Regions from separate parts of the Streptomyces sp. TAA204 genome, predicted to be linked through region 1. Evidence: riboswitches for the same ligand, from Rfam matches in the RefSeq annotation. Region 1 holds a riboswitch; each other region holds the start of a gene.
The links. A riboswitch is a leader RNA that binds a small molecule or an ion and turns the genes downstream of it on or off. The one in region 1 is predicted to bind cobalamin.
Positions count from the first base shown of each region.

Region 1 (7,753 bases):
CCGCGTCACGAACGGCCGCCTCCTTCTGCGGCTGCCGCTCTCAGGTGTCGAACTGCGGGTGGCCCTGCGGCGGACGTCCCTGATCGGTGCCCACCGCTTCACCGGCCCCGTCGACGAACACACCCCCGAGTGCGGCTGGACGCGGATCGACTGGCGCCGGCTCGCCACCCGCGTGCACGCCGAGCTCTCCCTGCGCACCGGCACCCGCAACGACGAGTTCCTCGGACAGGTCGCGGCCAGCCACCGGGCCGTCAGCAGCGCGCTGCGCCGCCCCCGTCCCCCGCACCGCGGCCTCCCCGGCGGCCCGCTCGACACCTGCCTCGACGCCTACCTCGACAGCGAGCAGTCCCTCCTGCTCGGCCACCGGTTCCACCCCACCCCCAAAGCGCACGGTGCGGACTCCGCGACCTGGGCGGCGTACGCGCCCGAGGAAGGCGCCCGTTTCCCGCTGCGGCTGCTCGCCGTGCGTGAGGACCTGATCGCCGAGGACTCCTCGGAATATGACGCGCTCGCGGCGCTGGACAGGCTCGGCGAGGCCCCCGCCGGTTTCCGGCTGCTGCCCGCGCACCCCTGGCAGTTCCAGCTGCTGCACCGGCACACCGCCTTCGCCGCCCTGCTCTCGCGGGGCGCGGTGCACGACCTGGGCACCTCCGACGCCGCGGTCACCCCGACCGCCTCGGTCCGCACCGTGTACGACGGCACGACGTTCCTGAAGTTCAGCCTCGACGTGCGCATCACCAACTGCCTGCGCAAGAACGCACACTACGAACTCACCGGAGCGGTGGCCCTCACCCGGCTGCTGCGGCCCGTGCTCGAGGATCTGACCGTGCGCCACCCCGGCGCGGCGGTGCTCCGCGAGCCCGCGTACCGCAGCCTCGCGGTGCGCGGCCCCGACGGCCGCACGGACCGGACGCTGCTGGAGGGCTTCGGAGTGATCGTCCGGGAAGGTCTCGGACCTTACGTCCCCGTCGGAACCACACCGCTGCTGGCGGCCGCCCTCGCGGACGAATACCCCACCGGTCCGGGACGGGTCGCCGCCCTGCTGGACGGCGCGGGTCCGTCCGCCGCCGCCGCGTGGTGGGGCAGCTACGTGGACCTCATCGTTCCGCCGGTGCTGTCCGCCTTCTTCCTGCACGGGCTGATCCTCGAACCGCACCTGCAGAACGTCGTGGTCTGCGTCGACGGGGACGGCGCACCGGTGCGGGTGGTCTTCCGCGACCTCGAGGGCACCAAGCTGGTGTCCGGAACGCACCGCGACGCTCTGTCCGGGCTGCCCGGAGAGGTCGCCCGTTCCCTCACCTACGACATCCGCCGCGGCTGGGACCGCGTCGTCTACTGCCTGCTCGTCAACCATCTCTCCGAGATGCTGTCGGCCGTCGCCGACCTGCACCCCGGTACGGAGCCGGCACTGTGGCGACGCGTCCGCCACACGCTCGCCCGGTGCGCCGGAAACCTGGGCGACCCACCGCCGCTGCGGGCACTGCTCGCCGGGGAGGCGCTGCCCGCCAAGGCCAACCTCCTCACGCGCTGGCAACGCGTGCCGGACCGGGAAGCCGACTACGTCCGGCTGCCTTCCCCGCTGACCCACCCGGCCGTGACGAACGGAGCTGTCGGTTGAACCTGCTCACCCGGGCCGTGCGGGAGACCGCACTCGCCCTCGGCCCCCACGAACTGCCCTGCTACATCTACGATCTCGACGCGCTGCGGCAACACGCCGCCACCGTCCGCGCGGCCCTTCCCGAGTCCGTGGAGCTGTACTACGCGGCCAAGGCCAACCCGGACACGGAGATCCTGCGGACGCTGGCGCCGTTCACGGATGGATTCGAGGTCTCCTCCGGCGGGGAACTCGCCCACGCAGCCGCTACTGTTCACGGTCAGCCTCTCGCCTTCGGCGGCCCCGGCAAGACACCCGAGGAGATCGCGGCAGCCCTCACCGCCGGCGTGCGGCGCTTCCACGTCGAGAGCCTTCACGAACTGCGGCTGCTGGCCCGGCTGGCTTCCCGTCACCACCGGGAGCCTGCGGCGACGCCCCGTGTCCTGCTGCGCTTCAACCCGCCCCTCTCCGCGGACGCCCTGGCCGGCAGCGCACTGGCCATGGGAGGCCGGCCCACGCCCTTCGGGATGAACACGGCCGAAGTGGCCGAAGCCATGGGGATGTTCGCCCGTCACGAGCTGCAAGGACTCGAACTGGCAGGTCTGCACGCCCACTTGGCGAGCGGTCTGGGTGCCGGCGCCCAACTCGCGCTCACCGGGGAGGTCGCCGCCGGGGCCACGGAACTCGCCGCCCGGTGCGGCGTCCGGCTGCGCGAACTCACGGTCGGCGGCGGCATGGCCGTCGACTACTCCCGCCCGGCGTCGCGCTTCGACTGGCCCTCCTTCGGGGCCGGGCTGGCCCGACTCGCAGAGCGGCATCCCGGACCCGTACTGCGGATCGAGCCGGGGCGTGCGCTGACGGCGTACTGCGGCTGGTACGCGACGGAGGTGCTGGACGTGAAGAGCAGCCACGGCGAGGAGTTCGCCGTCGTCCGCGGCGGCACCCACCATCTGCGCACGCCGGCGGCCAAGGGGCACGACCAGCCGGCCGAGGTCCTCCCGGTGGAGCGCTGGCCCCATCCTCTGCCCCGTCCGGCCGCGCGGGGCGGCCACGTCAGCTTCACCGGGCAGTTGTGCACCCCCAAGGACGTCCTGGCCCGCGGCGTGCCGGCACCGGGACTCCGGGCGGGCGACAGGGTCGTCTTCGCACTGGCGGGCGCATACGCGTGGAACATCTCCCACCACGACTTCCTGATGCACCCCCGCCCCGGATGCCGCTACCTTCACCCGCCCGAGCCGGCGCTCTGAGCGCGAGGACGGCCGTCCGGCTCTTGGTTCCGGCGAATCCGGCCCGTCACGAGATCCACGACGAGGAACAGCAGCAGCGGTATGCCGAACCATGGCAGCCAGTACCCGACCAGCGCCGTCACCACAGCCCCCGGAGCCAGCACCTTCCCGGGGATGCGCCGCCACGCGCCGCGCGCCGGAGCGCGTCCCGGCCGCGGCAGCCACCCGGTCGGGGCGTCACCGCGCGTGGGGCGGCGCAGCCACCACATCCGGTATCCCCAGAAGATCATTCCGATCAGCGCAAGGGCGAGAAGGGCCAGCACGATCTGGTTGACCAGGCCGAACAGCAGGCCCATGTGCGCGTCCACGCCCCAGCGCGACAGCTTCGCCAGCAGGGGGTAGTCGTCGAAACGGAGGGTCGCGGTGATCTCTCCGGAGTCCGGTGCGACCGCGACGGAGTCCTGCCGCTCGGGCCAGGAACGGGTGTTCTCCTTCACGACGTACGCACTGCCGCTGTCGGCGGGGGGCGTGATGTCCAGGACGCCTCCGAGTCCGGCCTCCCTCGCCTCGCGGACGGCTCCGTCGAAGCCGATGTCCCGGCCGTCCGGCTTCCCCGGTCCGTCAGTGTGCGAAACGGTGGCGGCGACCTCCGGCGTGGGACTGTTCAACTGCTCCCGCAACTGAGTGATGTTGGCCCCCGCGTAGGCGGACCACGTCAGCCCCGTGGCGGACAGGCCCAACAGGCCCGCGGCCGCCCACAGCCCGACCGCGCCGTGCCAGGACCTCACCCGCCGGCGCCCGGGAGGAGCCGACTGCTCCGGCAGCAAGGTGCGGCGCAGCCTGCGGCGCGAGCGACGAAGCCCGACCCACAGCACCAGTCCCCCGGCGACCTCCACCCACAGCCAACTCGCCGCGATCTCACTGTAGTTGCGACCGAACTCGCCCAGGTGCAGGTTGCGGTGCAAATCGTCGAACCACGCCCGGACCGGCAGCCACTGGCCGAAGGTCTCCAGCGTGCCCAGCACCGAGTGGTCGTACGGGTCGACGAAGGCTGTCCGCGTGTACCCCTCCTTCAGCCCCGGCTCCTCGAAAACGACACGGGTGCTGTCCTCGCGGCCGGGCCCGGTCGTCACCGAGACCAGGGAGCCGTCCGGCGCAGCCTTCTTCGCCGCCGCCACCTGAACCGCCAGCGAGTCCGGCTCGCCCCGGGGGCTCACCTTCAACTCGTCCTGGTAGAGCGTCTTCTCCACCTGAGGCATCGCCGTATAGAAGAGACCGGTCACGGCCGCGACGAGCAGGAACGGCGCGATGAAGACGCCGGCGTAGAAGTGCAGGCGCAGCAGCAGCGCCCGTGTTCCGGACCGCGTGTCCGCCGTCCCGGACGCCGGAGTCCCGGAGGGTGGCTCCTCCAACTGCGTCGTGGCCGCCGTCGTGTTCGCCATGGTGTTCCTCTCCGTGCTCCCATCGGTCCCCACTCGTGGGGTGCCGGCAGGTAGTCGGGCTGAGAGAGGGCGGAGTTCCAACCGGGCGACATGCGGCAGCATGACGTACGTCACATCCGACGAACGCGGCCCCGTTACCGGGCGCCGTCCCGGCCTTGCCGTCAGCCGGTTCGTGACGGTGCCCACGGCGGGCGTGTTCGCGGAAGACGCCGCGTGCACCCATGCCACCGGCCGGTGCGTACTTGTCCTGAGCCACAATGGCGGGGCAGGGCGACGGGGATCAGGAAGCCGGTGTGATTCCGGCACGGTCCCGCCACTGTGACCGGGGAGCGGACCCCAGCAAGGCCACGGCCTGTGGTTGCACGGGCTGGAAGGCAGGGGCGAGCGGTGATCCGGGAGTCAGGAGACTGACCCGTCGCCGTCCACCGACTGGGGCGAGGACACCCCGGGAAGGATCGCGATGCCGAGTCGTGCCGAGATACGCGCAGCCAGTGGCCCAGCACCGAGCAGGCGCACCGTGATGACAAGCGCCGGAGCAGTGGCGGCCGCGGGGCTGCTCACCGGCTGCCCGCCGGAGGACGGTGGGAAGTCCGGCCGCTTCCGTGCCGCGTTCACCGCCGGCGGCTCGCAGGAGACGCTCGATCCGCACGTCGCGCCGAACTTCGTCGATCAGGCGCGTGCGAAGGCGCTGTTCGACACGCTCGCCACGTACGACGACGACATGTCGGTGCGGGCACGCCTCGCGGAGTCGTGGGAGAGCGACTCATCGGGCCGGCGCTGGCACATACGCCTCCGCAAGGCCTCCTTCCACGACGGCGAACCGGTGACGGCGAAGGACGTGCTCTACAGCTACCGCCGCGCCGCGGACCCGGGAACCGGTTCACCGTCCCAACAGCTGCTGTCCGCCATCGACTTCGACGACAGCCGCGCCACCGGCACCCGCGAGGTGACACTGGTCCTGAAGCGTCCGGACTTCGAGTTCCCCACCGCGTTCGCCGGGCCCGGCACGGAGATCATCCCGGCGGGCACCACCAGCTTCCGCCGGCCTGTGGGTTCGGGACCCTTCCGCTATGCCGGGTTCAGGCCCGGAGGCATAGCGCACTTCGTGCGGTGGAAGGGGCACTGGGCCGGACCTCCCCGGATCAACGACCTGGAGATCGTCCCCGTCAACGAGGAGTCGGCGCGCGTGAACGCGCTGCTGTCCGGACAGGTGCAGTACGCGGCCGACATCTCCGGGGCTTTCATCGACCGCCTCGAACGGACCGACGGTGTGCGCGTGTTGACGTCCCGGCAGGCCACTGCTCAACAGGTGCTGCTGCGTACCGGCCGTGCCCCCTTCGACGACCCGAAGCTCGTGGAGGCACTGCTGCTGGGCGTCGACAGGGAGGCGCTGGTTCGGGTGGCGCTGGCGGGCCGGGGCACCGCAGGCAACGACCTGTTCGGCAAGGGCCTGCGGGGCTACCCGCCGGAACTGCCCCAGCGTGAGCGGGATGTGGAGCGCGCGAAGGGCCTGGTGCGCGAGGCCGGTGCCAAGGGGCTCTCCTTCACGCTGGAGACCAGCACGGTCGACGCCTCGTGGGATTCGGCCTCCACCCTCATCGCGCGACAACTGGAGGACATCGGCCTGCACGTCACGCCCCGCAAGCGTGCCTCCACGACCTACTTCAGCGAGATCAAGGAGAAGGGGGTCGCTGCCCTCAACACGACCTCCACGCTGCCCGTTTCGGACTTCCTCCAGCAGCGGATGCGCAGCGGCGCCGCCCGGAACCTCACCGGATTCGATTCCGGGCGTTTCGACGAGCTGATGGACCGTGCGCGCTCCACGCGGGACGAGAAGGAACGGCTGGGGCTCCTGCACCGGGCGCAGCGCATCGCGCATGACGACTCCGGCATGCTCGTGTGGGGGTTCTCGGACGCGCACGACGGAGTCTCCGCGTCGGTCAAGGGCTTGCGTTCGGCCGTCCCGAACTCCCATTTCTGGGCCCGTTTCGACGACGTCGAACTGGGCTGACGTTGCACCGGTATGCCGTGCGCAGGAGCGCGCTGGCTCTCGGGCAGTGCTTCTTCGCGCTCGTGGTGGTCTTCGCGCTGGATTCCCTGGTGCCCGGTGACACGGCCGACGTGCTCCAGGGGGATCACGGAAGCCCGCAGCAGGCGGCGGCGCTGCGGGAGCGGCTCGGCCTGGACGAGCCGGCGTGGCAGCGGTTCTGGCACTGGCTCGGCTCGCTGCTCGCGGGTGATCCGGGCCGTTCGCTGGTGACGGGCCTTCCGGTGGGGGACGAGATCGGACGGCGTCTTTCGGTCTCGGTCGTACTCGCCCTGCCGGCCCTCGCGCTGGTGACGGTCCTGGCGCCGCTGCTGGGCGTCATCTCGGGGCTGCGGGAGGGCACCCGTCTGGACCGGGCTCTCAACACGGCGACGCTGCTGCTGCATTCCGTACCGGAGTTCGTCCTGGCGATGCTGCTGATCGCCTCGCTGTCCGTGGCCGCGGGTCTGCTGCCCGCGACTGCCGCCGGCCTTGACGGGGTGGGCCTGCTGGCACAGCCGAGTGTGCTGGTACTGCCCGTGCTCGTGCTGACCGCCCGCCAACTGTGTGATCTGGCACGGCAGATACGCGTCGGCGTCGCCGAGCAGCGGGGCAGTCCCCCTGCCGAGCATCTGCGGCTGCTGGGGCTGCCGGAGCGGCGGGTCGTGCTGCGCCACGTGCTGCCCAACGCGCTGGCGGCCGCGAGCCAGCAGTTCGCCCGCTGTGTCGAGGGGCTTCTGGGCGGAGCGCTGATCGTCGAGTCCCTCTTCAGCGTCCAGGGCGTCGGCACGGGTTTCATCCAGGCCGTGCAGAATCGTGACACGCCTCAAGTGCAGTCCTACGCCCTGCTGTTCGCGGGCACCGTCGTCGTGGTCAATCTCGCCGGCGACCTCGTCTCCCAACGGCTGGCGCCTCGCAAGGAGGCGTTGGCATGACCCAACCGGAAGCCGCCTCCTCCCTGCGGAGAAACCGTCCCCGCATCCGCCAGGGACTCACGACGGCCGACCTCCTGGCCGGCGTGTTGCTCAGCCTGCCGTTGCTTTTGGCCCTGATCGGCCCGTTCATGGCGGGCTCCGGTGACCCGCCACCGGGTTCTGTCGCGCTGCCATCCCAACCTCCCGGCCCCGGGCACCCGTTGGGCACCGACGTGCTGGACCGCGACGTGCTCTCGCTGGTGCTCCACGGCGGTTCCTCGGTCATCGGCGGGACGCTGGCGGCCTTGTTGCTGAGTTACGTGATCGCGGTACCGCTCGGGCTGCTGGCCGCGGGGACGCGGCGCTGGCTGGACGAGACGGTCATGCGCGCCCTCGACCTGGCGCTGGCGCTGCCCGGCCTGATGATCCTTCTGACACTGGCGGCCACCGGACGCTCCAGCTGGGCCTGGCTGATCGCGGTCACGGCGGCGCTTCAGGTTCCCTCCGTCGCCAGGCTGGTGCGAGCCGCGGCGCTGGACCCCGGATGCCGC
Region 1 covers NZ_AUKW01000001.1:303,190-310,942, forward strand. The annotation lists gene H343_RS0101300 (IucA/IucC family protein) at 1-1,618, shown strand, start outside; gene H343_RS0101305 (type III PLP-dependent enzyme) at 1,615-2,841, shown strand; gene H343_RS28205 (PepSY-associated TM helix domain-containing protein) at 2,817-4,262, opposite strand; cobalamin riboswitch at 4,508-4,692, shown strand; gene H343_RS0101315 (ABC transporter substrate-binding protein) at 4,783-6,273, shown strand; gene H343_RS0101320 (ABC transporter permease) at 6,291-7,223, shown strand; gene H343_RS0101325 (ABC transporter permease subunit) at 7,220-7,753, shown strand, end outside.

Region 2 (7,753 bases), on a different contig from region 1:
TGGAGACCCACTTGCCGCCCTTCTTCTTCACCAGGCCGGCGTCCTTGCCGATGAGGAGGCCGTCGAAGAAGTACCAGTTCTGGCCGGGCAGATAGAGCGGTTCGGCGTCGGTCTTCTTCTCGATCGTCTCCAGCGCGTCGAAGAACTCCTCGCGCGTCTCGGGTGTCTCCTCCAGGCCGGCGTCGGCCCAGATCTTCTTGTTGTAGATGACGGTGCGGTTGACCGTGTACCAGGGCGCGGCGTACTGCTTGCCGCCGTACACGGCCGACCGGTTGACCGACTCGGTCCAGTCCGCGCCGATGCTCTTCTTCAGGTCACCGAGGTCGGCGAGGCCGCCCGTCCTCGCGTACGCGGGGGTCTGGGTGTTGCCGATCTCGATGACGTCCGGAGGGTCGGACTCCGAGAGCGCGGTGGTGATCTTCTGCTGGATGCCGTTCCACTGCTGGACCTCCAGCTTCAGCTTGGCGCCCGTCTTCTTCTCGAAGGCCGCCCTGACGTCCTTCTCCCACTGCTCGGGCGTGGAGCCGTCCATCGCCCACAGCGTGAGCGTCTGCCCCTTGAAGCCGTCCGCACCGGAGTTCGTCCCACCGTCCGACCCGCAGCCCGCAACACCCGTCAGAAGTGCCGCGGTTACCGTCGCGGCCACGAGTCCTCGTTTCACAGCATCCTCCCCGATGGACCGGATGTGGTCTAATGGTTTAGACCAGTCAGCAGCTTGGCCTAGACCTATCGCAGGTGTCAACGGGGTCGCGAACCCACTCCTGCTTCCGTTATCGGAACGACATCTGGGCGGGAGAGCCCCCTGCACCCGCCTCCGTGCCACGATGTGAGCCGCGAAGCACAACCGGAGCCGAGCCTGCGAACCGGAACAACACCGCAAGGGCCCTCGGAACCGGCGCGCGGACCGGAGCCGGAGAAGGGGCACCCGGCACGGACCTCAGGGCAGAAGCCGGTGACGGCAGTACGACGACAGGCGGGAAGGCGAGCCATGAGCACGGACGGGGGCGCGGTCACAGCCGCGGCAGAGCCGGAGTCCGCGGGCGGCAACGGCGGCGCGCGGACCGCACGCGTGCCCAAGTACTACCGCCTCAAGCGCCACTTGCTGGAGATGACGGAGACCATGCCGCCCGGCACTCCCGTCCCGCCCGAGCGCGCTCTGGCCGGCGAGTTCGACACCTCACGGACGACCGTGCGCCAGGCCCTGCAGGAACTCGTCGTCGAGGGACGCCTGGAGCGCATCCAGGGCAAGGGCACCTTCGTCGCCAAGCCCAAGGTCTCCCAGGCACTGCAACTGACCTCCTACACCGAGGACATGCGCGCCCAGGGGCTCGAACCCACCTCGCAGCTGCTGGACATCGGCTACGTCACCGCAGACGACCGCCTCGCCGACGCCCTCGGCATCCCCGCGGGCGGCCGCGTCCTGCGCATCGAGCGGCTGCGGCTGGCCAGCGGCGAGCCCATGGCGATCGAGACGACGCACCTGTCCCAGCGGCGCTTCCCGGCCCTGCGCCGCAGCCTGGTGAAGTACACCTCGCTCTACACGGCCCTCGCCGAGGTCTACGACATACACCTCGCCGAGGCGGAGGAGACCATCGAGACCTCCCTGGCCACCCCGCGCGAGGCCGGACTGCTGGGCACGGACGTGGGACTGCCGATGCTGATGCTCTCCCGCCACTCGCTCGACACCGACGGCGAGCCCGTGGAGTGGGTCCGCTCCGTCTACCGCGGCGACCGCTACAAGTTCGTCGCCAACCTCCAGCGTCCCCACCGCGGACGCGGCGCCGACGGTGGCCGGGAAAGCCGTCCGGGAAGATGACGAGCCCTTAACTGCCGAACTCTGTCCGTGGCATGGCGTCGCCGGTGCCGGGTGGCTTACCGTCCTTGCCGTCGTGAAGCAACCCCGACGGGAGGGCGACCCCGGTGCGAACCGCCAGTCCACGCACGATCGTCATCTGGTCCGCTGTCGCGCTGGTCGGCGCGGTCGCCTGGTCGATACTCGCGCTCTCCAGAGGCGAGGAGATCTCGGCCGCCTGGATGGTGGCCGCGGCGCTCGGCTCGTACGCGATCGGCTACCGCTTCTATGCGCGCTTCATCACCAACCGCGTGCTCAAGGTCGACAAGACCCGCGCGACGCCCGCCGAGCGGCTGAACAACGGCATCGACTACCACCCCACCGACCGCCGTGTGCTGCTGGGCCACCACTTCGCCGCCATCGCGGGCGCGGGCCCGCTGGTGGGCCCGATCCTCGCCGCGCAGATGGGATATCTGCCCGGCACGATCTGGATCATCGTCGGCGTCATCTTCGCGGGCGCCGTGCAGGACATGGTGGTGCTCTTCTTCTCCATGCGGCGCGACGGCAAGTCGCTGGGCCAGATGGCGCGTGAGGAGATCGGACCGGTGGGCGGCGCGGCAGCGCTGATCGCCGTCTTCGTCATCATGATCATCCTGCTCGCCGTGCTGGCGCTCGTGGTCGTCAACGCCCTCGCCGAGTCGCCGTGGGGCACCTTCTCCATCGCCATGACCGTGCCCATCGCGCTGTTCATGGGCTTCTACCTGCGCGTGATCCGGCCCGGCCGGGTCAGCGAGGTGTCGCTGATCGGGATCGTCCTGCTGCTGTTCGCGATCGTCTCGGGAAGCTGGATCGCGGAGTCCTCGCTGGCGGACGCGTTCACGCTGGAGCCGGGCACGCTGGTCGTCTGGATGGTCGTCTACGGGTTCATCGCCTCGGTGCTGCCCGTATGGATGCTGCTCGCGCCGCGCGACTACCTGTCGACCTTCATGAAGATCGGCACGATCGCGCTGCTCGCGCTGGGCGTCGTCATCGCACTGCCGACCATGAAGATGGACGCGGTCACGGACTTCGCGGGGAGCGGCACCGGTCCGGTCTTCGCCGGTTCACTCTTCCCGTTCGTCTTCATCACCATCGCGTGCGGCGCGCTCTCCGGGTTCCACGCGCTGATCTCCTCGGGCACCACCCCGAAGATGATCCAGAAGGAGACGCAGATCCGGATGATCGGCTACGGCTCCATGCTGATGGAGTCGTTCGTCGCCGTGATGGCGATGGTCGCGGCGTGCATCATCGACCCCGGGCTGTACTTCGCGATGAACGCCCCCGCCGGCGTGATCGGCGACAGCGTGCAGTCGGCGTCGCAGGCGGTGGCCGACCTGGGCTACTCGATCTCGCCCGAAGCGCTCGCCTCCGCCGCCAAGGAGGTGGAGGAGCAGTCGCTGCTCTCCCGTACGGGCGGGGCACCCACCCTCGCGGTGGGCGTCTCGGAGATCTTCTCGCAGATCATCGGCGGCGCCGGAGCGAAAGCGTTCTGGTACCACTTCGCGATCATGTTCGAGGCCCTGTTCATCCTCACCGCCCTCGACGCGGGCACCCGCGTGGGCCGGTTCATGCTGCAGGACACCCTCGGCAACATCTACAAGCCCTTCCGCAACATCAGCTGGATTCCGGGTCTGTGGCTGTGCAGCGCCATCGTGGTCGCGCTGTGGGGCTACTTCCTGTGGGTCGGCGTCCACGAGCCGCTGGGCGGGATCAACCAGCTCTTCCCGCTGTTCGGCATCGCCAACCAGCTGCTCGCGGCCGTCGCGCTGGCGGTGGCGACCACGCTGCTGGTGAAGTCCGGCAAGCTGAAGTGGGCCTGGGTGACGGGCGTTCCACTCGTCTGGGACGCCGTGGTGACCCTCACGGCGAGCTGGCAGAAGGTCTTCTCCAGCGACCCGAAGGTGGGCTTCTTCCAGCAGCGCTCCGACTTCCAGGCGGCCATCGACAGGGGTGAGGTGCTCCCGCCGGCCAAGAGCATGAGCGACATGCAGACCATCGTGACCAACTCCACCGTGGACGGCGTGCTGGCCGCGCTCTTCGCCGTACTGGTGATCGTGGTGATCGCGGACGCCGGACGCACGTGCGTCAGGGCCCTGCGCGACCCGGCCTCCGCCACGCTGAACGAGACGCCGTACGAGGAGTCCAAGCTCGTCGCACCGGCCGGCCTCATCCCCGACAAGGAGGAGAAGGCCGAACTGGCGGCGGTGGGCGCGGGCGGTTCCGGCCCCGGGTCCGGGGAGACGGCGGGCGGCTCCGGGACGCGGGAGGAGCCGTGACCCGGCAACTGCTGCGCGGCGCACGCTGGGTCCGCTGGTACGTGCGCGAACTGACCGACGAGAGCGCCTACGACCGGTACGTGGAGCACCTGCGCAAGCACGACCCGGACGCGCGGGTACCCAGCCGGCGGGAGTTCGAGCGGCAGCGCACGGACGCCCGCGACAACGACCCCCGAGGAGGGTTCCGCTGCTGCTGACGTGTGCACCGCGGACGCGGGACGCAGACGCGGGAGGAGCCTCACGAGGAGCGCACGAGGAGCCGTCCGCCCCGAGGGGCGGGCGGCTCCTCCGCCGTTGTCGGTGGGATACGGCAGACTCCCGCACATGGACCTCACGATCAGACGCCCACGGCCCGACGAGCTGGAGACCGTCGGCGAGCTGACGGCACGTGCCTACCTCGAGGACGGCCTGCTGGACTTCGGCGAGAGAGACCCGTATCTGGAGCATCTGCGCGCCGCCCGCCACCGCGCCGAGCACGCCGAGATGTTCGTGGCGGCCGACGCCGGCTCGGACCTCGTGCTGGGCTCGGTTGCCTTCGCGTCGTACGGCGGGACGTACGCGGAGATCGCCCGGCCGGGAGAGGGCGAGTTCCGCATGCTGGCCGTCCGGCCCGGCAGCCGGGGAAGGGGAGTCGGCGAGGCCCTGGTGCGGACATGCGCGGAACGCGCGCGTGAACTCGGCCTGAGGCGGCTGGTGCTCTCCAGCCACCCGCGGATGCTGTCCGCCCACCGGCTCTACGGGCGGCTGGGGTTCGCGCGCACACCCGATCGGGACTGGCACCCGCTGCCGCTCCTCGCGCTGATCACCTTCGCTCTGGAGCTGTGAGACTTCACTCTCGTCCGGCACAAGATGTGGTGTCGTCTGTCGTTGGCCGCCACCAGATGTATGGTGGTGCTGGCTGCCATGCAGGGGAATCCGGTGCGAGTCCGGAACTGTCCCGCAACGGTGTGCGATGTGCTGTTCCCCGTGCCGGGAGCCGGACGTCGCAAGTCCGAGTGCCTGCCGGCGGCGTAGACGACGTCCGGGTCCCGAGGGATGGACCGGTGGACGCTGGAAGGTGTGCCGCCGCCCGCTGCGGCATGCCCGAACGCCCCGCCGTGTGCGCTCGCCCCGGGTCCCATCCGAGCGAGGGAGAGCACACCCCGTGACCATCGCATCCGCCGAAACCGCCACCCCGCGCGGTGACTTCGGCGCCCCTGACGCCTCCGGCGCATCCAGAGCCGCAGGAGGAACCACAGAGGCAGAAGGGGCCACCGGCGCCGCCGACGGCCCGCACACGGGCACGCAGCCCGCCACACAGCCCGCCGCGCCGGGCTCGCGGACTCTGCTGGACACCCTGACCGAGCTGTCCGCCGACCTGCCCGGCACCGACCCGGAGAGGGTCGCCTCCGCCGTGCTCCGCGGCCGTCAACAGGGCAGCAGCGAAGCCGAGTTGCGGGCGCTCGCGGCGGAGGAGGCGGCCGGGCTCATCGGGGAGGAGCCCGCCCACTCGCGGCTCGCCGCCCGTCTCCTCACGCTCGCCGTCCGGGAGGAGGCCCGCGGGCAGGGCGCCACCTCCTTCTCGGCGTCCGTCGCCACCGGCCACCGCGAGGGCCTGATCTCGGACGGTACGGCCGCGTTCGTACGGACGCACGCTGAGCGACTCGACGCCCTGGCGGAAGCGGCGACGGCCGAAGGGGCGGACGACCGCTTCGGATACTTCGGGCTGCGCACGGTCCACTCGCGCTACCTGCTTCGCCACCCCACGACCCGACGGGTGACCGAGACGCCGCAGCACTTCCTGCTGCGCGTGGCATGCGGACTGGCGGCGGACGGCTCGGACGCGGCCGTCGACGAGGTCGCCGAGCTGTACCGGCTGACCAGCTCTCTGGCCTACCTCCCCTCCTCCCCCACGCTCTTCAACTCCGGTACCCGGCACGCCCAGATGTCGTCCTGCTATCTGCTGGACTCGCCCCTGGACGAGCTGGACTCGATCTACCAGCGCTACCAGGAGGTCGCGCGGCTCTCCAAGCACGCCGGCGGCATCGGCCTGTCCTGGTCCCGCATCCGGGCGCGCGGTTCGCTGATCCGGGGGACCAACGGGCACTCGGGCGGCATCGTCCCGTTCCTGCGCACCCTGGACTCCTCGGTCGCGGCGGTGAACCAGGGCGGCCGGCGCAAGGGCGCGGCGTGCGTCTATCTGGAGACCTGGCACGCCGACGTCGAGGAGTTCCTGGAGCTGCGCGACAACACCGGTGAGGAAGCCCGGCGGACGCACAACCTCAACCTCGCGCACTGGGTTCCGGACGAGTTCATGCGCCGCGTGGAGGCCGACGGCGACTGGTCGCTCTTCTCTCCCTCACAGGTGCCGGAGCTGACCGACCTGTGGGGCGACGCGTTCGACGACGCCTACCGGCGGGCCGAGTCCGAGGGGCGCTTCGTCAAGCGGGTGCCGGCCCGGCAGCTCTATGCCCGCATGATGCGCACCCTGGCGCAGACCGGGAACGGCTGGATGACGTTCAAGGACACCGCCAACCGCACCGCCAACCAGACGGCCGAGCCCGGCAGCATCGTCCACTCCTCGAATCTGTGCACCGAGATCCTGGAGGTCACCGACGACTCGGAGACGGCGGTGTGCAACCTCGGCTCCGTCAACCTCGCGGCGCATCTGGGCGAGGACGGCGAGATGGACTGGGAGCGCCTGGACGCCACCGTCCGTACGGCCGTGACCTTCCTCGACAGGGTTGTGGACGTCAACTTCTACCCGACCGGGGCGGCCCGGCGTTCCAACTCCCGCTGGCGCCCCGTCGGTCTGGGCGTGATGGGGCTGCAGGACGTCCTCTTCCGCAGGCGCCTGCGCTTCGACTCGGACGCGGCACGGGAGCTGTCCGCACGCATCAGCGAACGCATCATGCTCGCGGCCTACGAGACCAGCGCCGAACTCGCCGAGCGGCACGGCCCGTTCGGCTCCTGGACTAAGACCCGTACGGCGCGCGGCGTGCTGCACCCCGACCACTATCCGCGGGCCGTTCATGCCTGGCCGGAGCGCTGGGCGGCGCTGCGTGCCCGCATCGCGCGGAGCGGCATGCGCAACTCGCTGCTGCTCGCCGTCGCACCGACGGCCACGATCGCGGCGATCGCGGGTGTGTACGAGTGCATCGAGCCGCAGGTCTCCAACCTCTTCAAGCGCGAGACGCTGAGCGGCGAGTTCCTCCAGGTGAACGCCTACCTGGTGGAGGATCTCAAACGGCTGGGGCTGTGGGACGAACGTGCGCGCGAGGCACTGCGTGAGACGTCCGGATCGGTGCAGGACCTGGAGTGGCTCCCCGACGAGATCCGCGGGCTCTACCGCACCGCCTGGGAGCTTCCGCAGCGCGCCCTGATCGACATGGCCGCGGCCCGCACGCCGTATCTCGACCAGAGCCAGTCCCTGAACCTGTTCATGGCGGCTCCCACGATCGGCAAGCTCTCCTCGATGTACGCCTACGCCTGGAAAAGCGGCATCAAGACCACCTACTACCTGCGTTCACGGCCTGCCACACGCATCGCCCGCGCCGCCGGCACCCCGGCCCCCGACCCCGCCCTCACACACGTCCTCACCGAAGCCGGCGGCGGCCCGGACGGCGCAGGGGACGGCGCGACGAACGGCGCGACCGCGCCGGTGACC
Region 2 covers NZ_AUKW01000004.1:105,749-113,501, forward strand. The annotation lists gene H343_RS0108795 (extracellular solute-binding protein) at 1-661, opposite strand, end outside; gene H343_RS29695 (GntR family transcriptional regulator) at 989-1,816, shown strand; gene H343_RS29700 (carbon starvation CstA family protein) at 1,921-4,107, shown strand; gene H343_RS0108810 (YbdD/YjiX family protein) at 4,104-4,304, shown strand; gene H343_RS0108815 (GNAT family N-acetyltransferase) at 4,432-4,932, shown strand; cobalamin riboswitch at 4,959-5,128, shown strand; gene H343_RS29705 (ribonucleoside-diphosphate reductase subunit alpha) at 5,432-7,753, shown strand, end outside.
Region 2: it holds a riboswitch for cobalamin, as region 1 does, so the genes downstream of both, H343_RS29705 (ribonucleoside-diphosphate reductase subunit alpha) here and H343_RS0101315 (ABC transporter substrate-binding protein) in region 1, are expected to answer to the same signal.

Region 3 (7,753 bases), on a different contig from region 1:
AGCAGGGCCGTGAGCACGGCGCCCACGTGGTAGCCGGTCATCATCCGCGTGACGGCCGAGCCGCGGCGGCCCGGCGGTGCGTACTCGGTCATGTACGCCAGCGCGGTGGGCAGACAGGCGCCCAGGCCCAGGCCGCTGAGGAAGCGCAGCGCCACGAACGTGGCGATGTTCGGGGCCCACGCGATCGCGAGAGTCAGCACGGAGAAGACTCCGATGCAGACCAGCAGGCTCGCCCGCCGGCCGAAACGGTCGGTGAGCGGACCGATCGCCACCGCGCCGATGCCGACGCCGACCAGGCCGAGCGTGGCCGCGGTCGTCAGCGAGGCGGAGTCGAAGCCGAGCGCCTCCGTCTCGGTGAGGGTGGGGATCACGGCTCCGAGTACGACGAGGTCGAACCCGTCGAGCGCGACCGCGAGCCAGCAGAGCAGGACCGGCCAGAAACCGCCCTCGGCGGCGCGTGGGGCTCCCGTGCCGGCAGCGGCGGGGGAGGGCTGCGGGGACGTTGACGACATGGTGTTTCTCCTTGTCGGGGTGACCGACATCATGGTGCGTGGCACACTCCAGGCACAGCATCGTCTTTCACTGAGCGGAAGCCGTATGGCCGGAAACAGCAGTCAGCCCGGTCGGACCGTGGCGTCACGCATGCTGGCGATCCTCGACGCCTTCGACTCCGGGCACCCGCGGCTGACCCTCACCGAGCTCGCCCGGCGCGCGGAGCTGAGCCTGGCGACCACCCACAGGCTGGTCGGCGAGCTGACCCGCTGGCGCGGTCTGGAGCGCGAGGAGGACGGCACGTACAGAGTGGGGCTGCGTCTGCTGGAGCTGGGACTGCTGAGCGGTCTGCACACGCGGCTGCGCGACACCGCCATGCCGTTCATGCAGGAGCTGTACGAGGCCACACGGGAGAACGTCCATCTCGCCGTACGCGACGGCGGGATGGCGCTGTACGTGGAGAAACTCACCGGCCACCGGTCGGTACCGATCATCTCCCGCAGCGGCGGACGGCTGCCGCTGCACACGACCGGCGTCGGCAAGGCACTGCTCGCCTGGGCGACGTCCGCCGACATCGACGAGCAGCTGGCCCGGGAGCTGGACCGCCCGACGAGGTACTCGATCCGCGAGCCGGGCAGGCTGCGGCGCGAGCTGCGGCGCACGCGGCGGCGCGGGTTCGCCACGACGCGTGAGGAGATGACGCTGGGCAGCTGTTCGGTCGCCGGCCCCGTGCTGGTGGAGGGTGAACCGGTCGCGGCCGTCGGCGTGGTCGTCCGTTCCGGGGCGCTGGAGCTGGACCGGCTGGCTCCCCCTGTACTGGATGCCGCACGGGGTATCGGTGCCCGGCTCGCCGAGGTCGGCGACGACCCCTACCCCGGCTACGTGCACGACCTGGGCCTGCGGCAACGACGCTGAGAGTCCGTCCTGCGTGTCCCGTGTGTCGCGGGCATCCCGTGCGTCCGTGCCGTCCCGGCCGTCCGTCGCGGACGAGCTGCCCGCCGTGCTGCCCGGCCGGCCCGGGCCCGCACCGGCCGGGCCGCTGCGGTCAGGACCCGCCGCGTCCGGTGTGAGCCTCCTCGCCGGGCAGGAAGGTCACCTGCGGCGCCCCGGTGCGCGGATGGACCGTCACCTCGCCCGCCACGCCGTACACGTCCTCCAGCAGCCCGGGGGTGAGCACCTCGGCGGGCGGCCCGTACGCGGTGACCTCGCCCTCCCGCAGGACGTAGAGACGGTCGCAGTAGTAGGCGGCCAGATTGAGGTCGTGCAGCGCCATCAGGACGGTCGCGGGCAGCCGCCGCAGAATGCCGAGCACCTCAAGCTGGTGCCGTATGTCGAGGTGGTTCGTCGGTTCGTCGAGCACCAGCAGGCTCGGCTCCTGGGCCAGGGCACGGGCGATGAGCACGCGCTGGCGTTCGCCGCCGGAGAGGTGCTCGAAAGGCCGGCCGGCCAGTTCGGCCGTGTCCACCGACGCCAGGGCCGCCTCGATGAGACCGGCGTCCCTCGCGGTGTCGCCGTCGAGCAGACGCTTGTGCGGCGTGCGGCCCATGGCGACGACCTCACGCACCGTCAGGTCGAAGTCCGCGCCGGACTCCTGCACCACCGCGGAGAGCGTCCGGGCCAGTTGGCGTGGGGACAGCGACCAGGCGTCCGACCCGTCGACACGCACCGAGCCGGTCTCGGGACGCAGCACGCGGTAGACGGCGCGCAGAAGGCTGGACTTGCCGCTGCCGTTGGGGCCGACGAGGCCGATCACCTCACCGGGACGGGCTTCCAGCGACACGTCCCGCACCAGATGGCGGGCGCCCGCGGTCAGCGTGACGTGCTCGACGTCGAGTCCGGTCGCGCTCTTCATCCCACCCCCCGGCCGGTGTCACGCCGGGCGTTGCGGCGCATCAGCCACAGGAAGAACGGCCCGCCGCACAGCGCCGTGAGCACACCGACGGGGATCTCCGCCGGGGCGGCGACCGTACGGGCGGCGATGTCGGCCCACACGAGGAAGACCGCTCCGCCCAGCGCGGCTGTCGGCAGCACCGCGCGGTGGTCGCCGCCCACGAACAGCCGCACGATGTGCGGCAGCATGAGACCGACGAAACCGACCGGCCCGGCCGCCGCGACCAGAACCCCCGTGACGAGGGAGAGCAGGACGAACATCCGGGCCCGGAACCGCGCCACGTCCAGCCCCATCGTGGCGGCGGCCTCCTCGCCCGCCAGCAGCAGGTTCAGCGACCGGGCGTGCACCAGCAGGACGGCGATGCCCAGCAGCAGCGCGCCGCCGGGCAGCCACAGCGTCGACCACTGAACGCCGCCGAGGCCGCCGAGCGTCCATGCCAGGACGGCACGCGCCTCGTTGCCGCGGTCGGTGGTCAGCAGCAGCAGGTTCATCACGGCGCTCAGCACCGCCGCCACCGCCACACCGGACAGCACCAGCCGCACCGGGGTGATACGGCCGCCGGTCCGCGCGGTGGTGTAGACGAGCAACAGCGTGAGCAGGGCCCCGGCGAAAGCGGCGGCCGACAGCGATGCCGGCCCGAACAGGCTCACACCGAAGACGATCACGGCGACGGCGCCGAGGGACGCCCCCGAGGACACCCCCAGCAGATACGGGTCCGCGAGCGGATTGCGCACCAGAGCCTGCATGGCGGTCCCCACCACGGCGAGCCCCGCCCCCGTCACCGCCCCCAGCAGCACCCGCGGCCCCCGCACATCCAGGACGATCGTCTCGCGCGCCCGCGACCAGACAGGGTCCGGCCACCCGGCGCCCAGGCGGTGGGTGACGATCCCCCACACCTCGCCGGGCGGCACATGCACCGAGCCCACGGCCAGGCCCACCGTCACCGAGATCACGAGCAGGACCGCGAGCACCGCCAGGGCGAGGGCGAAGGACCGCGCCCGTAGGCGTTCGCGGGGAGCCGTGGTCGGAGTGGACGGGCGCGAGGCGGGTGTCACCGCGGCCGGGGCCGTCACCGGAACCGCTCGGGGTGCAGTCCGCGGGCCAGGTCCTCCACGGCGTACGGGGGACGCACGCCCACCAGTGTCGCGGTCAGCGGCAGCACCACGAACCGCTCGTTCTTCACCGCGGGAACGTCCGCGAGGGCGGGCCGCGACAGCAGGAACTTCTTCTTCCGCTCCACGCTTCCGGCCCCCGCGTAGTCGTAGATCGCGATGACCTCGGGCTTGCGGGCGACGACCTGTTCCCAGGACACGTCACCGAAGACGTCGTCGAGGCCGGCGAAGACGTTCCGGCCGCCGGCACGCCGGATGATCTCGGTCCCCAGGCTCTTGCCGCCGGCGGTGAACGCCGCCTTCTCTCCGCTGTCGTAGACGAACACGGGCACGCGGGAGGTGCCCTCGACCGCACGGCCCGTCCGCTCGATGCGGCCCCGCAGGTCGGCGACCAGCTTCTCGGCACGTTCCGGCACACCGAAGATCGCACCGATGGTGCGGATCTCCTCGTAGGTGTCCTCCATCGACACCTTCTTTTTCCCGCAGTACTCGCGGTTGAGGTAGGTGTCGATGCCCGCGTCGGCGAACGCGTCGCGCGAACGGCCCTCCTTCTGGGCGAACGCGCTGCCGTAGCCGCCGTAGACGAAGTCCGGTTCGGCGTTCAGGACGGTCTCGAAGGAGGGCTCCTTCTTCGCGATCTCGGGGACCTTCCGGTATTCCTTCCTGAGTTCGGGCAGCACGGCCGAGTCGGGGAAGGCGGTGCCCACCATGCGCTCCCCCAGGCCGAGGGAGAGCATCAGCTCGGCCGGATGCTGGTGAATGGTGACCACGCGGGACGGCGGCTTGTCGTACGTCGTGCGGGTCCCGCAGTTGTCGACGGTGACGGGGAAGCCCTCTGCCGCCGGTCCGCCGGAATTCCGGTCCCCGTGGGCCGGACCGGAGGAAGCGCCGCCGCAGGCGGTCAGCAGCGTCGCCGACAGGGCGAGGGCCGACGCCGCGGTGCGCAGGGCACGGCGGCGCGGACGGGAAGGGGGAAAGAAGACAGGACGGGGCGTGCCGTCGTACACGTGAAGCCTCCTGGGGAGTCCGCGCTCCTCGGAACGGATCCGCGACGGGCCAGTGTCCTGACTCCCGGATCGACGTTCCCCCGGCCTTCCCACGCGGCGCGCAGTGGCCCTCACAAGGGGGGTGCTCCCCGGTCACAGTGGCGGGACCGTGCCGGATTCGCACCGGCTTCCTGTCTCCCGTCGCGGCGGTGATCAGCCGATCCTACGTTCTCCCGGCAGGCGGCCGACAGGGCGCACTGCCCCGGCGCCCGCGGACTTCCGGCGGTGACCCCGGCGCGCGGCCCGAAACGCGTTGTGGCCGGAGGCCGGGACATGCCGCGTTCCCCGGACGGACATTGCACGCCGACCGGTTGAGTGTGCCGCCGGCGGTCCGGTCGCCGGCGGTCCGGTCGCCGGCGGCGGCGCGGGTGGACGCAACGGTGGGCGACCTCTCCCGAAACCCTGTTCGGCGTGCTTCGCGCACCGGTACGCTGCGCCGCAACTGCGGATCATCGCGGAGGCGTTGAATGGGGGAGCAGCCGACGTTCGGGGTGCTGGGATCGCTCCAGGTGAGTGCGGACGGTGTCCCGGTCCGGTTGGGCGGGCCCAAGCCGAGAGCGGTGCTCGCCACGCTGCTGTTGCAGCCGGGCGGGTTCGTCTCGCTCGACCTGCTCACGGAAGTCCTGTGGCCCGGCGGCGCGCCCCGGTCCGCCGTCGCCAACGTCCGTACCTACGTGCGCACGCTGCGGCAGACGCTGTCGGCCGCGGGCGTCGCCACCGACGGGCTGAGGACGGAGCCTTCGGGCTACGCCCTCGACGTCGGCCCCGGTGACGTCGACATGCTGCTCTTCGAAGAGCGACTGGACCGGGCCCGCGCGGAGCGCGACCGGGGCGACGACGCCGCCGCGCTGCGCGGATACGAGTCGGCGCTGGGACTCTGGCGCGGCGGCGTGCTGCAGGACGTGCCCTCCAGCGTGGTGTGGGACCCGGCGATCACCAGGATCGAGGGGCTGCGGTCCGTCGCGGTGGACGAGTGCCTGGAGGTCCGGCTGCGCCTGGGGGACTACGCGTCGCTGGTGGCCGATCTGAGGTCCCGGCTGGCCGAGGATCCGCTGCGGGAGGACCTGTGGCGGATGGTCGTGCACGCGCTGCACGACTCGGGCCGCACCACCGAGGCCCGCTCCGCGTACGCCGAGGCGGAGAGGATCATCGCCGCCGAGCTGGGCATCGAACCGAGCGAGCCCCTGCGCGCTGTGGGGGAGGAGGTCAACGGCTACGCAGGCCGGCGCCGTACCGCGGCGCCCGCCTCGGTGTGCCAACTGCCCATGGACGTACCGGACTTCACCGGCCGCGCCGAGGAGATCGCCGTTCTGGAGCGGCTGTTGTCGGCGGCCGGCAGACAGCCGGTCGTCGCGGTCGTCTCGGGGCCCCCGGGGTGCGGGAAGTCCACGATGGCGGTTCATGTGGCGCACCGTGTGCGCGATGCCTTCCCCGACGGTCAGCTCTTCGTCGACCTGGGCGGGACGAGCGACCAGCCGCGTGATCCCGCCGACGTCCTGGCCGAGATGCTCCGCGGCCTCGGGGTCATCGACAGCACCATCCCCGGTGAACTGGGCGAGCGGGCCGCGTTGTTGCGCTCCCGTCTGGCGCAGCGCCGGTTCCTCATCGTTCTCGACGACGCCGCCGGCGGCGCTCAGGTGCGTCCCCTGCTGCCGGGCACGGGCGGATCGGCGGTGCTCGTCAGCTCACGCCGCCGGATGCCCGGGCTGCCGGCGTACCACTCGCCCCTGGGCGTGATGGAACGCGAGGACGCACGGGCGCTCTTCGGCGCCATCGTCGGAACGGAGCGGCTGCGCCCGGAGGAGGCGGACGTGGACCGGGTGCTCGCCGGTTGCGGCTCGCTGCCGCTGGCCGTGCGGATCGCGGGTGCCCGGCTGGCGAACCGTCCCGGCTGGACCGTCGGCACGCTGGCCGATTTCCTGCACGACGAGCGCGGACGGCTGGACCAGCTCCGCACCGGCGAGATGGAGGTACGGGCCGGCGCGGAACTGAGCTACCGGCATCTGCCCGAACCGGCGGCGAGGGTCTTCCGCGCCTTCGGACAGCTCGGCGACGACGCGGTCGCGGGATGGACCGTCGAGGTGGCCATGGGCCAAGCCGAGGAGGCCGCGGGGGCGCTGGAGACACTGCTCGACGAGCATCTGGTCGAGGTGGTGGGAACGGACGGCCTCGGGCTCCAGCGCTACCGCATGCACGACCTGCTGCGCTGCTACGCCCGGGAGCTGGCCGGGATCGACGGCACCGAAGTGCGCGTGCGGCGGCAGTTGAGGGTCATCGACGCCCTCACCGCGATCGCCCGTTCCGCGAACTCGGCCATGCCCACACGTTTTCTCGGCGTGCTGGGCGAACCGGCACCGTTGACCGGGCCGGCGTCCGCACTCACGGGCACCGTGAGTGCCCGTCCGGTGGAATGGTTCGAGAGCGAACGCCGGCTCCTCGTCGCCGCCGTCGACTCCGCGGTACGGCTCGGTGAGGTCTCCCGGGCCGCCGATCTCGCGATCGAGCTGGCGAGCTTCTTCGACATGCGCGGCTACTACGGCGACTGGCTCAGGACGCATCAGCTCGTGCTCGACGCGATGCCCGACCCTTCCGACGTACGGGCGGCGGCCCTGCTGCGCAACCTCGGCCAGCTCCACCTCTACCAGGACCGGTACGCAGACGCGCTCGAGGCGTTCGACCACTCGCGCGCGCTCTTCGCCGCGCTGGGGCATCTGCCGGGCGAGGCCGTCGCGGCATCCGGAGCCGGGTCCGTCCACCGGGTCGTGGGTGAACTGGACGCCGCGCTCGGGGCGTTCGTCGACGCGCTGCACGCCTTCGGAAAGGCCGGCGACCGGCACGGCGAGGCCGTCGCCCACAACGCCATCGCCTCGGTGTGGCTGGAGCGCAAGCACCCGCAGGCCGCATCCGGGTGGCTCGACGGCGCGCTGGAACTCTCCCGCACCGTCGGCGACCGGCACCGTGAGGCGCAGGTGCGCCGCAGAATCGCCGAACTGCACGAGCTGCGCGGCGAACCGCACATGGCACAGGCCGAACTGGAGCGGGCGCTCGGCATCTTCGACGACCTGGCCGACACGCACTGCGCGGCCTATGTGCAGCAGAGCATCGGCGAACTGTGCCTGCGCCAGGGCAACGAGAGAGAGGCGTCGGCGCTGCTGACCGGCGCGCTCGCCGTGCAGCAGCAGCTGGGTGACCGCCGTGCCGAGGCGCGAGTG
Region 3 covers NZ_AUKW01000014.1:180,503-188,255, forward strand. The annotation lists gene H343_RS31590 (MFS transporter) at 1-512, opposite strand, end outside; gene H343_RS0119450 (IclR family transcriptional regulator) at 631-1,407, shown strand; gene H343_RS0119455 (ABC transporter ATP-binding protein) at 1,538-2,344, opposite strand; gene H343_RS0119460 (iron ABC transporter permease) at 2,341-3,456, opposite strand; gene H343_RS0119465 (ABC transporter substrate-binding protein) at 3,453-4,502, opposite strand; cobalamin riboswitch at 4,533-4,698, opposite strand; gene H343_RS0119470 (BTAD domain-containing putative transcriptional regulator) at 5,009-7,753, shown strand, end outside.
Region 3: it holds a riboswitch for cobalamin, as region 1 does, so the genes downstream of both, H343_RS0119465 (ABC transporter substrate-binding protein) here and H343_RS0101315 (ABC transporter substrate-binding protein) in region 1, are expected to answer to the same signal.

Region 4 (7,753 bases), on a different contig from region 1:
CCGGCGCGACCGCGTTGACCAGGAACCCCGCGTCCTGAGCCGCTTGTTGCACGCGCGGTGCGACGGGCTCGGTGAGCACGATACCCAGCAGCAGTCCCGCTCCGCGGACCCGCTCGACGAGCGGATGTCCGAGCGACCAGATCGCGTCACCCAGCCGCGTCCCCAGCCGCTCGGCGCGGGCGGGCAGCTCCTCCGCCTCCAGGGTCTCCAGAACCGCGAGGGCAGCGGCGCAGGCGACGGGGTTGCCGCCGAAGGTGGAGCCGTGCTGACCGGGTGTGAGCAGATCCGCGGCCTCGCCGAAGAGCATCGTCGCGCCGAGCGGCAGGCCGCCGCCCAGCCCCTTGGCGAGGGTGATGATGTCGGGTTCCACGCCCTGCGCCTGGCAGGCGAACCAGTGGCCGGTACGTCCGATACCTGTCTGGATCTCATCCATGACGAGGAGTGTCCCGGTCGCGCGGGTGATCTCGCGGGCCGCGGCCAGATAGCCCTCGGGCGGTACGACGACGCCGTTCTCTCCCTGCACCGGCTCGACGATGACGAGCGCGGTCTCCGTCGTCACGGCGGCGCGCAGCGCCTCGGCGTCCCCGTAGGGCACGTGCGTGACCTCGCCGGGCAGCGGTTCGAAGGGCGCCTGCTTCGCGGGCTGCCCGGTCAGTGCGAGCGCGCCCATGGTGCGGCCGTGGAAGCCGCCCTCGGTGGCGACCATGTGCGTGCGGGAGGTGCGGCGCCCGGCCTTGAAGGCGGCTTCGACGGCCTCGGCACCGGAGTTGCAGAAGTAGACGCGGCCCGGGCGCCCCGCCAGTTCCAGCAGCCGCTCGGCCAGGGCGACCGGCGGTTCGGCGATGAAGAGGTTGGAGACGTGGCCGAGCGTGGCGATCTGCTCGGAGACGGCCCGGACGACCGCCGGGTGCGCGGTCCCCAGCGCGTTGACGGCGATGCCGCCGACGAAGTCGGTGTAGGACCTGCCCCCGGCGTCCCAGAACGTGGAGCCCACGCCGTGCGTCAGGGGCAGCCGCGGGGTTCCGTAGTTGTCGGTCAGCGCGGACTGCCAGCGGCCGGTGAGCTCGGCGTTCCCCGGGCCGGTGTCCCCGCCCCGGCCGGGCGCACCGGTGCCGGAACCCGTGCCGGAGGCTGTGCCTTCGGGGGCGGCGGACCCGGCGCCCCCGCTCGTACCGGTGACGGCGGTGTTCATGGCGTGGGGTCCCCCTCGTGCTTGTCGGGCACGACCATGGTGCCGATGCCCTCGTCGGTGAAGATCTCCAGCAGGATCGAGTGCTGGACCCGGCCGTCCAGGACGCGTGCCGTGCGCACTCCGTTGCGCACGGCGTGCAGACAGCCCTCCATCTTGGGGACCATGCCGCTGGCCAGATCGGGAAGCAGCTTCTCCAGTTCCGCGGCGGTCAGTTCGCTGATCACCTCGTCGCTGTGCGGCCAGTCCGCGTACAGGCCCTCCACGTCGGTGAGCACCATCAGCGTCTCGGCTCCCAGCGCCGCGGCGAGCGCCGCGGCGGCGGTGTCGGCGTTGACGTTGTAGACACCGGTACCGGCGCCGGCCGTGCCGGTACCGGTCTCGGCGTCGGCGCTGCGGGCGATGGAGGAGATGACGGGGATGCGGCCGTCGTCGAGCAGTGCCCGGACCGCGCCGGTGTCGATGGAGTCGATGTCCCCGACGCGGCCGATGTCGACCAGATCCTCGTCCACCCGCGCGTAGCGCTTCGTGGCCGCCATGATGCGGGCGTCCTCACCGGTCATCCCGACGGCGAGCGGGCCGTGCTGGTTGAGCAGGTTGACCAGTTCACGCTGCACCTGCCCGGCGAGCACCATCCGTACGACGTCCATCGTCTCCTCGGTGGTCACCCGCAGCCCGGCCTTGAACTCCGAGTCCAGGCCGAGCCTCGACAGCTGGGCGCTGATCTGCGGCCCGCCGCCGTGCACGACGACGGGACGCAGCCCGGCCTGCCGGAGGAAGACGACGTCCTGCGCGAAGGCGGCCTTCAGCTCCTCGTCCACCATGGCGTTGCCGCCGAACTTGATGACGACGGTCCTGCCGTTGTGCCGGGTGAGCCACGGCAGCGCCTCGATGAGCGTCCGCGCCTTGGGCAGCGCGGTGTGCTTGCGTGCGGGGTGAGGAGGGTGCCGGCTCATGAGCTGTACGCGCTGTTCTCGTGGACGTAGTCGGCCGTCAGGTCGTTGGTCCAGATCACGGCGCGCTCACCGCCGGCGCCGAGGTCGGCGGTGACGGAGACCTCGCGGTAGCGCATGTCGACCTTGCCCCGGTCCTCGCCGGCGGCGCCGTCCTGGCACACCCACACGCCGTTGATCGCGACGTTCAGCCGGTCCGGCTCGAAGACCGCCCCGGTGGTGCCGATGGCCGAGAGCACCCGGCCCCAGTTGGGATCCTCGCCGTGCAGGGCGCACTTGAGGAGGTTGTTGCGCGCGATCGAACGGCCGGCCTCGACCGCGTCCGACTCACTGGCCGCACCCACCACCTCGATGCGGATGTCCTTGGAGGCGCCCTCGGCGTCCCGGATGAGCTGCAGCGCGAGGTCGTCGCACACGGCACGTACGGCCTCGGCGAACTCCGCGCGGTCGGGCACCGCTTCACTGGCGCCGGAGGCCAGCAGCAGCACCGTGTCGTTGGTCGACATGCAGCCGTCGGAGTCGATCCGGTCGAAGGTCGTACGGGTCGCAGCGCGCAGGGCCTCGTCCAGCGCGGCGGTGTCGAGGTCGGCGTCCGTCGTGAGCACGACGAGCATGGTGGCCAGTCCGGGCGCGAGCATGCCGGCGCCCTTGGCCATCCCGCCGACGGTCCACCCGGCCCCGGCCCCGGCTCCGGCCCCGGCTCCGGCTCCGGCTCCGGCTCCCGAACCGCCTTCCCGCACAGCGGTCTTGTGCACCGTGTCGGTGGTCTTGATGGCCATGGCGGCCTTCTCACCGCCGTGCGGCGAGAGCAGGCCCGCGGCCTCGTCGATGCCCGGCAGCAGCTTGTCCATGGGGAGGCGGATGCCGATCAGTCCGGTGGAGGCGACGGCGACCTCACCGGCGCTGTGGCCGAGCACCCGCGCCGCGTGTTCGGCGGTGGCGTGGGTGTCCTGGAAGCCGGGCGGACCCGTACAGGCGTTGGCGCCGCCGGAGTTGAGGACGACCGAGGTGACCGCACCCGACTTGAGCACCTGCTGGGACCAGAGCACCGGGGCGGCCTTGACACGGTTGGCGGTGAAGACGCCGGCCGCCGCGCGGCGCGGTCCTTCGTTGACCACCAGAGCCAGGTCGGGGCCGCCGCTGTCCTTGAGCCCGGCGGCGACGCCCGCGGCCGTGAATCCCTTCGGCGCTGTCACGCTCACTGTGCTTCTCCGTTCGCTTCGCCGGCGCCCCGGGGCCCGGTGGCCCCGTCACTCACGGGGCGAGCCCCACGGCCGGCAGACCGAGTTCCTCGGGATACCCGAGGGCGATGTTCATGCTCTGCACCGCGCCGCCCGCGGTGCCCTTGGTGAGGTTGTCCAGGGCACTGACGACGATGAGGCGCCCGGCGTCCTCATCGAGGGCGGTCTGCAGGTGGACGGTGTTGGAGCCGGTCACGGACGCCGTGGCCGGCCACGTGCCCTCGGGGAGCAGCGTGACGAACGGCTCGTCCCGGTACGCCTTCTCGTAGGCCTCCCGCAGCGCCTCCTCCCCGGTGCCGGGCACCGCCCTCGCACTGCAGGTGGCGAGGATGCCGCGCGGCATGGGGGCGAGTGTGGGGGTGAAGGAGACACTGACGCGTTCCCCGGCGGCCGCCGAGAGGTTCTGGATCATCTCGGGGGTGTGCCGGTGGGTACCGCCCACGCCGTACGGGCTCATGGAGCCCATCACCTCACTGCCCAGCAGGTGCGGCTTGAGGGCCTTGCCCGCGCCCGAGGTGCCGGTGGCCGCGACGACGACGGCCTCCGGCTCGGCCAGCCCTGCCGCGTAGGCAGGGGCGAGCGCCAGGGAGACGGCAGTCGGATAGCAGCCGGGAACGGCGACGCGCGAGGCGTCCCGCAGCGCCGCTCGCGCGCCGGGCAGCTCCGGCAGACCGTATGGCCAGCTCCCGGCGTGCGGAGTTCCGTAGAAGCGCTGCCACTGGTGCGCGTCGGTCAGCCGGAAGTCCGCACCGCAGTCCACGACGAGCACGTCCTCGCCCAGCTCCCCGGCGACCGCGGCGGACTGCCCGTGCGGCAGCGCGAGGAAGACGACGTCGTGGCCGGCCAGCTCGGAGGGCGAGGTCTCCACCAGCACGCGGTCCGCGTAGGGGCTCAGGTGGGGCTGGAGCGCGCCGAGCCGGGCACCGGCGTTGGAGTTCGCGGTGACCGCCCCGACCTCGACCTCGGGGTGCGCGGCCAGCAGACGCAGGATCTCCCCGCCCGCGTACCCGCTCGCCCCCGCGACTGCCGCTCGTACTGCCATCCGGATCGAACCCTCCTCGTTGAGAGTATGACTATACGCAGCACGGCAGCTTTATGCAAAGCCGGTGGCGGTGAACTCCCGTCACCGCGTCGGCGTGTATCCGCCGCCGGGCACGGACACGGAAGCCATTGGCCGCCCGGCGCTCGCCCCAGAGGCGGGGCGCCCGGTCACCTTCGTGGCGCTGCGCCGACTCAGCGGTCCAGGCAGCAGTCACCGCACTTGCCCCCGGAGGGAACGCGGTAGAACAGGCAGCAACTGCGGCGCCGGAAGGACAGGTCGGGAGCGACGAGATCCCCGGTGCCGGCCAACCGCCCACGCGCGAGCAGGCCGCTCACGAGCGGGGTGAGCCGCGCACGCAGTCCGGGGCGGAGATGCAGGATCGCGCGGGCCGCCCCGATGAGCGCCGAGGCGGCGTTGCCGTCCAGCAACCGCGGGGCGACCTTGACGCGAAGTCCCGCGGCGAAGGCGTCCAAGTGCTGTTCCATCACGAGCCGGTACAGCGCCTCCACCGCATCCGGGAGCGGCCCGGCTCGTCGGCCCGCGGCGGCCGGCAGCCGCAGGGCCGCTCCGTCGTCGGCGCGGTGCAGGGCGTCGAAGTCGGGTATGACGCCGTGGGCGACGGTGCAGGCCAGCGCGGGCGACCACAGGCGGGCGGCGTGGCCGAGCTGCACGATCGAGGCGGGGATGCGCTCCTCCTGCGTGCCGTAGCGCGCCCCGCAGGTCTGGATCAGGTCCGCGTATCCGCGCGCGTAGGACTCGCGCACCGGGTGCCAGCCCCGGTCCTCCCCGCCGAGGTGGACGGTGAAGAACGGGCCGAGGGACGCAGCGTCGGTCAGCGCCTCCGCCGCCGAGTGGGCGGGGACGGGTCCGGAGGCGGTCATCGGCTCACCCGCGTTCCCGGTCCGCGGTCCCGGACGGGCGAGCGGGGCGTCTTCACACGGCCCGGTGCGGTGAAGGAGTACAGGGTGAGAACGCCGGACAGCGGAGCGGCTCCGGGGACTCCGGCCCGCAGGCGTGCGGTCTGCTCGGCGTGCTCGGCTCCAGTCACCTCCGGGCCTCCGCAGCAGCAGTCCCGGCACACGGTGACCCGGCACGGCAACGGCCCGTTCGGCCTTTCGGGCATGACGCCCTCCTGCCTCTCCGGGGAAGTCCGCCCCGGCTTCGTCGAGGACGCGAGTCGTGGGAGTCTCCTGGCTCTCGGGTCGTCGCTCGTCCCGGCCTTCCCACCGCGTGCGGGCAGTGGCCTGTGTGGGATTCGCTCACCGATCACAGTGGCGGGACCGCGCCGGATTCACACCGGCTTCCTCATTCCGCGCTCGCCTGGTTCCCCGTCATCATGGCACCTTCACCCGGCGCCGCTCACAGCTCGGTCCGTGATCGCCGACCGATGACGCCGTGACCTGGGAGACCGTGACCTGGGAGAAGCCGCACGGGGTCACCGACAACGGGTCATCACTTCGGCGCTGCCGGTGGGGACTTCGTATTCTCCGGCCGGCCGACGCGGCCGGAGAGCTGCTCGCTGCGCGGGCCGGCCCGAGACGGTCGCTGGTTGCCGTCGGCGTCCGTTGAGTGCTGCGACCAGTGGCACGCACGCAGCGCCGTCGGCGACAGACCTGTGGCCTCCTTGACCTTGCGCGCGAAATGGAAGCTCGTCTTGAAGCCCGAGCACGCCGCGATCGATCCGACGGGCAGCCCCGAACTGGTCAACAGCTCGATACCGTGAGTGACGCGTCGGTCCCACAGGTAGCGCATGGGTGTGGTGTTCATGTGCTCACGGAACAGGCGCACCAAGTGCTCAGGACTCACCCTCGCGACCGTGGCGAGGGCTGCCAGGTCGATGTCGCTCTGGACGTTGCGGTGGATGAACAGCCGTGCGTCCTCGATGGGCGCCGGCAGCGCAGCGGGCAGATTCTCGAACTCGGCGATGAAGCGCCACAGCAGTGCCGTGGCCAGCGCGTCGACCAGTGCGCCCTGGGCGGTGAGACGGGTCTGTTCCGTGATCAGAGCCTCGCGCGCCATGTACGTCAGGGCGGAGGACAACGGTCTGGTCGGGCGCAGCTCCTCCAGCCACCGGTTCATCTGCGGGGTGAGTTCGTCGAGTTCGCCGCGTACGAGCGTCTGGCGGGTCTCGGCGCCCTGGGCGAAGCCGATCACCTCGGTGTGCCCGGGCAGCAGGATGCACATCTGCCCCCCGGGAACGGCGTACGGATCGCGGTCGTCCACGTGCACGACCATCGTTCCGGAATGGATCAGCATCAGCTGAACATTGCCCTGCACCCGGGGCCCGATACGGGAGCCAGGAGGGTGGACGACGCTGCGGACCACGGAATTGACGATTCTCAGGCGCCGGGAGGCGGTATCAATTCCAGACACAGGCTTGCTCACTCTGGCCATGTTGCCGGCGCTTTTGCGGTGGTGAGATCTCGGCATGACCGAGATTGAGACACAACTTCTCGTGGTCGGCGGTGGTCTGGGCGGCGTCTCGGCAGCCCTGGCCGCGGCGCGACGTGGCGTGAGCGTTGTCCTGACCGAGCCGACCGACTGGCTCGGCGGCGTCCTCACGAGCCAGGGGGTCCCCCCGGACGAGCACGTGTGGATCGAGCAGTTCGGCTGCACAGCCACCTACCGCGGTTTCCGTGAGGCTGTTCGCTCCTACTACCGCCGCCACTACCCCTTGACCGAGGCGGCCCGCTGCACGGTGGCCTTCAATCCCGGCTCCGCCAAGGTCTCCGACCTCTGCCACGAGCCGCGTGTGTCCCTCGCCGTGCTCGAGGCTCTCCTCGCGCCGCACCGGGCGTCCGGGCGCATCCGTGTGCTGATGGAGCACGAACCGGTCTCCGCGACGGAGACCGGCGACCCCGACACACTGGAGTCGATCACTCTGCGTGATCGCCGTACTGGTGACCTCAGGACGGTGAGCGCTGCCTGGTTCGTCGATGCGACGGAGACCGGCGACCTGCTGCCGCTGGCCGGCGTCGAGTACGTCACCGGCGCGGAGTCGCGGGACGCCACCGGTGAACCGCACGCTCCGGAACTGCCGGCCCCACTCAACATGCAGCCGGTCTCGGTGTGCCTCGCACTCGACCACATCGACGGCGGGGACTTCACCGTCGCGCGCCCCGACAGCTACGAACACTTCGCGACCTCTTCGGCGACGGACTGGCCGGGCGGCCGGCTCTCGCTGACCGCGCCCCATCCCAAGACGCTCGCGCCCTCGCACCACACGTTCATCCCGAACCCCGTCGAGGACCACACGCTCATCCGCCCGGACTACGCGGACCAGCGGGTGGGGCGCCTGGACCGCAACCTGTGGACCTTCCGCCGCATC
Region 4 covers NZ_AUKW01000006.1:104,750-112,502, reverse strand. The annotation lists gene H343_RS30450 (acetylornithine transaminase) at 1-1,192, opposite strand, end outside; gene argB (acetylglutamate kinase) at 1,189-2,145, opposite strand; gene argJ (bifunctional glutamate N-acetyltransferase/amino-acid acetyltransferase ArgJ) at 2,142-3,344, opposite strand; gene argC (N-acetyl-gamma-glutamyl-phosphate reductase) at 3,397-4,425, opposite strand; gene H343_RS0113285 ((2Fe-2S)-binding protein) at 4,617-5,306, opposite strand; cobalamin riboswitch at 5,609-5,732, opposite strand; gene H343_RS33585 (helix-turn-helix transcriptional regulator) at 5,878-6,819, opposite strand; gene H343_RS0113270 (FAD-dependent oxidoreductase) at 6,854-7,753, shown strand, end outside.
Region 4: it holds a riboswitch for cobalamin, as region 1 does, so the genes downstream of both, H343_RS0113285 ((2Fe-2S)-binding protein) here and H343_RS0101315 (ABC transporter substrate-binding protein) in region 1, are expected to answer to the same signal.